2 regions of the Anoxybacillus sp. LAT27 genome follow, and region 1 is predicted to be linked to the other one. Evidence: riboswitches for the same ligand, from Rfam matches in the RefSeq annotation. Region 1 holds a riboswitch; the other holds the start of a gene.
What was found. A riboswitch is a leader RNA that binds a small molecule or an ion and turns the genes downstream of it on or off. The one in region 1 is predicted to bind cobalamin.

Region 1 (3,167 bases):
GAAAGTGCGCGAGGCGATGAAAGAGCTTGGCTATCATCCGAATTTTATCGCGCGCAGTTTAGCAAACAAATCGACGCAAGTAATCGGGCTCGTCATGCCAAGTTCGGCCGATAAAGCGTTTCAAAATCCGTTTTTCCCGGAAGTCATTCGCGGCATTAGTAAAGCGGTGCATGATCGGCAATATGCGTTACAGTTATCGACAGGGGAAACGGAAGCGGAAATTTATGATGGCGTCGTGCATATGGTGCAAGGAAAGCGCGTTGATGGTGTCATTTTGCTTTATTCGCGTGCGAACGATAAAATTATGGCGTATTTACAAAAAGAAGATGTGCCGTTCGTTGTCATTGGGAAACCGCATAAAAAAGCGGAAGAAATTACCCACGTTGATAACGATAACGTACGGGCGGCACGTGAGGCAACGGAATATTTAATTGAACTCGGTCATGAGCGCATCGCATTTGTCGGTGGAAACGTCAATCTCATTGTGACGATGGATCGTCTGCGCGGTTATGAAAAAGCGCTCAAATCGGCAGGGCTTGCATATCGAAAAGACTACATTGTACACGAGGAATTTTTAAAAGAAGGCGGACAAGAAGCGATGAAAGAGCTGCTTTCACTTGCTGAACCGCCAACCGCGCTCGTTGTCGCCGACGATTTAATGGCGCTTGGAGTATTAAATACGCTTGCGGAAATGGGCTTAAGCGTGCCGGGAGATGTGTCGATCGTCAGCTTTAACAACGTACTTTTATCGGAAATTTCTCGTCCGCCGCTCACGTCGGTAGACATTAACATTTTTCAACTCGGCTTTGAAGCGGCAAGAAATTTAATACAACAAATTGAAAATCCGAACGAGCCAATTAAACGAATTATTATCCCACATACGCTCGTGAAACGATTTTCGTGCGATTACTACAAAGCGCCTTCTCAATAGAGGGCGCTTTTTTTGTAAATGGACTAGGCGAGAAGAAAAAAATGGTGTATTATATTCTTAACATTCATGCTCTTTGAAAAACAATATACGATAAGCAAGTACGGTGCATACGTCTGTATGCTTAAAAGGGAAGAACGGTGCAAAGCCGTCGCGGTACCCGCCACTGTGATGGGGAGTTTTGTTGCAGGATGCCACTGATTTTTAGGGAAGGCGCAACGAAATGATGAACCTAAGCCAGGAGACCTGCCTGCTTGCGATACGTCGGCTGCCTACGGGAATATAGGTAGACGTGCGGGAACGATGGACGTTATATATGCTTAGTGACGTATGCTCTATTTTTTGAATCTTTCGTTTTTTCTGCACCTCTGCCTAGGGGTGCTTTTTTATTTTGAAAAAAAGGAGTGACATATATGGCAACGTGGAATTTACAAGGAACGAAACATCATGTGTTGATTTGTAACGGAGGAAGTTGTATGCGGAAAGGGGGAGAGGAGGTAACGCAGGCGATTCGTGATGAGATTGACAAACTGCAACTACATACCCACGTCCATACGACGCGGACGAGGTGCAACGGGCGCTGTGAAGATGCATGTGTTGTCATCGTGTATCCAGAAGGAATTTGGTACCGCACGATTGATGAGCAAGTCGGTAGGGATATTGTACGAAAACATGTAAAAGATGGCGAAGTATTGCTTGATTATGTGACGTACACATACGATGGAGGGTTTGTCATACCTGAACATAGCGTTGCGACAAGGGGGAAGGAAAAGTGAAGAAACCGTTGTTTTTTTTCGCTAGTGCGTGCGTAACCATCTATATTTTATTTGCGCTTTCGCCTTCTGTATATGCGATGCACATTATGGAAGGATTTTTGCCTTGGCAGTGGGCGCTCGTTTGGTGGCTGTTATTTTTACCGTTTTTCTTGATCGGTATGCGCAACGTTGCGCGTTTGATGAGGCAAAGGCCCGAAGTAAAGTTATTGCTTGCTTTAGCTACGGCATTTACATTTGTTCTTTCTGCGTTAAAAATCCCGTCTGTTACAGGAAGTAGCTCTCATCCGACTGGGACAGGTCTTGGTGCACTTTTATTCGGACCGTTCGTGATGACGGTCATTGGTACGGCGGTGCTATTGTTTCAAGCGCTTTTACTTGCGCATGGCGGAGTGACAACACTTGGTGCGAATGCGTTTTCCATGGCTGTCGTCGGACCGCTCGTTGCGTACGTACTGTTTTCTTTGTGTAAAAAGTTCGGCGTATGTACGCGCGTTTCCGTTTTCCTTGCGGCGATGATGGCCGATTTAGCTACGTATGTAATGACGTCAATTCAGCTTGCACTTGCGTTTCCTGATGCGACGAGTGGGGTATGGGGGGCATTTTTAAAGTTCGCTTCGATTTTTGCAGTGACGCAAATACCGCTTGCGATTACGGAAGGACTTCTTACCGTTGTTGTATGGAACTTTTTACATACGCACTCGAAGCGGGAGTTAACGATATTGGAACAGAAAGGAGCGACTATTGAATGAACAATCGCATATTGCTTCTCGTTGCTGCACTATTCATTGTGCTACCGCTATTTGTTGTGAAAAATACAGAGTTTGCTGGAGCTGATACGCTTGCGGAAGAAATGATTCAACAAATTGCGCCGCATTATAAACCGTGGTTTGATGTTGTATTTGAGCCCCCAGGCGGAGAAGTAGAGACGTTGTTATTTTCACTACAAGCCGCGCTTGGTGCTGGAGTGATTGGATATATTATCGGGCTGTACAAAGGGCGAAAGCGAAATGGTTAGTTGGCTTGACGAATGGGCGTATCGAAATCAACTGGCTAAAGTGAATGTCACATTTAAACTCATACTTACTTGCACACTGCTTATTGGGACGATTTTTGGAACGAATATGACTCGTTGTATCATTATCGTCTTGTTATTCATTTGGCTTCTTTATCGTGCCCGTTTGCCATGGTATGTTTGCGTTCGCTTTTTTGTCATCATGTCCCTTCTTGTTATTGGGAGCTGTGTTCCTCTTCTTTTTGCGATTGATCGTAACGTTCATTTTGTGGGCGAAAATGTGGGGCAAGTGGCAACGATTTGTTTACGCGCATTATCAAGTTCTTTTACGCTTTTTTCTCTTGCCATCACAACACCGTTTTTTCGCATTGCTTATGCATTAAGTAAATGGCGTGTTCCTCAAGCGTTCATTGAGCTATTAGTATTGACGTATCGCTTCATTTTCGTGTTA
Region 2 (3,167 bases), on a different contig from region 1:
GGCGCGTGTCGTGGCAGAACATGATGAACAATTTGCACGCTCGATTGCGTGGACGATGGTTGATGACGTATCGAAGCTCATGATTATTATCGACGATCGCCATTATTGGTATTCGCCGAATGAGAAGCTTGCCGACTTGCCGCTTTCATTTGTACAACAAGATCAACAGTTATCGCGCGTTTTTGATGGAAAAAAGGTAGTGAAACGAACATTAATGCCAAATCAAACGATGCGAAACAATGAATATAACGAGCTGTTTATTGTCGGTGTCCCGCTTCATATATCTGATGGAAACGGTGCTGTATTCGTGTATCAATCGTTGAAAGCGGTGGAAGAAACGACAAAACAAACGACGAAATTTATTTTTCTTGCAGCATTTATTGCGATTGTTTTAACGACGGTATTCGCCTTTTTCTTGTCCACACGCATTACAGCTCCGCTCCGAAAAATGAGACAAGTGGCATTTGAAATTGCCCGTGGAAAGTTTGACTCAAAAGTGCCGATTGTTACTCATGATGAAATCGGGGAACTGGCAATGGCATTTAATCAAATGGGACGGCAACTGCAATTTCACATTAATGCGTTAAACCAAGAAAAAGAGCAATTGGCAAGCATTTTAAGCAGCATGGCGGATGGCGTCATTACGCTCAATCGAAATGGCGAAGTGCTTATTACAAACCCACCTGCCGACCGATTTTTACAAGCATGGTACTACGAACAAGGGCAGCGCGACGATTTATTACCCCTTCCTCCGCAAGTAAATGAATTGTTCAAAAAAGCGGTAACGGAAGAAAAGGAACAAGCTGCCGAAATCGCTTTACAAGGTCGCAATTGGGTCATTGTCATGACGCCGCTATACAATGGTAAAGTTATTCGTGGAGCTGTTGCGGTGCTTCGTGACATGACGGAAGAACGACGGCTCGATAAGTTACGCAAAGATTTTATCGCCAATGTTTCTCATGAATTACGTACGCCGATTGCCATGTTACAAGGATATAGTGAAGCGATCGTCGATGATATTGCGGCAACAGATGAAGAGAAAAAAGAGCTAGCAAAAGTCATTTATGATGAATCGTTGCGCATGGGTCGTCTCGTTAATGATTTGCTTGATTTAGCGCGCATGGAAGCGGGTCATTTAACGCTTCATCACGAACAAGTACCGCTCAAACCATATATAGAGCGCATTATTCATAAGTTTCAAGCGTTAGCGAAAGAAAAAGGCGTTCGTTTATTTGTAGATATGAACGATGAACGTATCGTTTCGTTTGATCCTGATCGCATTGAACAAGTGTTGACGAACTTAATTGATAACGCTCTTCGTCACACAGGTGAAGGCGGAGAAGTGCGCGTCATTGTCGATGGGGATGAAGAAAGAGTACGCATTTCTGTACAAGATTCTGGTTCGGGCATTCCAGAAGAAGACTTACCGTTTGTGTTTGAACGTTTTTATAAAGCGGATAAAGCACGTACGCGCGGCCGATCGGGTACAGGATTAGGTCTTGCGATTGCGAAAAACATCGTCGAAGCGCATAAAGGAACAATTACTGTTCATAGCAAACTCGGAGAAGGGACGACATTTACATTTACATTGCCATTAAAATAGAAAAAACTTGTTGCTATTAACGATATTTTTCGCTATGATAGAAACGTAAAAATTGTTCGACAATTACATATGTCCGTTGCAAAAAGGTGTCGAACGGGCAACCTAGTAGACTTAATAGGGAATCTGGTGCAAGTCCAGAACTGTCCCCGCAACTGTAAATGCTGACGAAATGAAACGTGCCACTGTACAATTTGTACGGGAAGGCTTCAAAGTAGGATGACGCATAAGTCAGTAGACCTGCCTTTTTGCTTCGTCATTCGCGTCTTCGGGGAGTGAGACGACGAAACGACAAGAGGAGTAATTATCTTTTGTTGTTTCCAGCTCATTCCGTTTGGGGTGAGCTTTTTATTTTTATACATAAAAAAGGGGGAAAAATGATGAAATGGAAACATTACGTATGGCTTCTTGCGCTTTTGTTGACGCTCGGATTAGCGGCATGCAACAATAACGCAGAGCCAGCAAAAGAGACGAAGCAAGAAGCGAAAACGGAACAAGCCGCATTTCCAGTCACCATAAAAGATGCGGTTGGTGATGTCACGATTGAAAAAGAACCGAAAAAAATTGTTTCGCTTATTCCGAGTAATACAGAAATTGCGTACGCATTAGGACTTGGTGACAAAATTGTTGGTGTCAGCGACTTTGATAACTATCCAGAAGATGTGAAAAACAAAGAAAAAATTGGTGGTATGGAGTTTAATGTAGAAAAAATTATTTCGCTTCAACCAGACGTTGTGCTTGCGCATGCATCGAGTGCTCATAACTCTGAAGAAGGATTAAAGCAATTAAAAGATGCAGGCATTACAGTTGTTGTTGTACCAAACGCAACGTCGCTCAACGACGTATATGCATCGATTGAACTCATCGGAAAAGCGACAGGAAAAGTGAAAGAAGCGACAGATGTTGTACAACAAATGAAACAAAAAATTGATGCCATCGCTGAAAAGGCGAAAGAAGTGAAAGAAGAAGCGACCGTTTGGGTAGAAGTTTCTCCTGCTCCAGAAATTTATACAGCTGGAAAAGGAACTTTTATGGATGAGATGTTAACGATCATTCATGCGAAAAACGCAGCCGGCGACCAAGAAGGATGGCCGATGTTTACTGAAGAAGATGCGGTGGCGTTAAATCCAGACGTCATTATTACGACGTACGGTTACTATACACCGAACGCTGTCGAGCAAGTGCTCGCTCGCCCAGCTTGGAAAGAAGTTCCTGCAATTAAAAATAAACGCGTATACGATGTTAATTCCGATTTAGTTTCTCGTCCAGGACCACGTTTAGCTGAAGGGGTCGAAGAAATTGCCAAAGTCGTTTATCCAGACATTTTTAAATAACTATATGACTGCATCCATCATTGCGATCGTTGCACTATTATTAGGGATATCGATTGGATCACAATCGATTCCCTTTTCTTCTATATGGGACACGTTGTCGCATCATTTGTTTCATACACCGATGGACGTTCCCGCCACCATTTCGCAAATTATTATTGCGATTCGTATGCCGAGAGTGGTGCTCGCCTTTTTGATTGGGGCGTCTTTAGCACTTGCTGGTGTAGCGTTCCAAG

Region 2: it holds a riboswitch for cobalamin, as region 1 does, so the genes downstream of both, LD028_RS03330 (ABC transporter substrate-binding protein) here and LD028_RS04705 ((2Fe-2S) ferredoxin domain-containing protein) in region 1, are expected to answer to the same signal.

What each region holds. Positions count from the first base shown of each region.
Region 1 covers NZ_JAIWYK010000064.1:44,857-48,023, forward strand. The annotation lists gene LD028_RS04700 (LacI family DNA-binding transcriptional regulator) at 1-931, shown strand, start outside; cobalamin riboswitch at 1,015-1,196, shown strand; gene LD028_RS04705 ((2Fe-2S) ferredoxin domain-containing protein) at 1,342-1,704, shown strand; gene LD028_RS04710 (energy-coupling factor ABC transporter permease) at 1,701-2,453, shown strand; gene LD028_RS04715 (energy-coupling factor ABC transporter substrate-binding protein) at 2,450-2,719, shown strand; gene LD028_RS04720 (energy-coupling factor transporter transmembrane component T family protein) at 2,712-3,167, shown strand, end outside.
Region 2 covers NZ_JAIWYK010000061.1:147,819-150,985, reverse strand. The annotation lists gene LD028_RS03335 (ATP-binding protein) at 1-1,603, shown strand, start outside; cobalamin riboswitch at 1,671-1,862, shown strand; gene LD028_RS03330 (ABC transporter substrate-binding protein) at 1,978-2,934, shown strand; gene LD028_RS03325 (FecCD family ABC transporter permease) at 2,900-3,167, shown strand, end outside.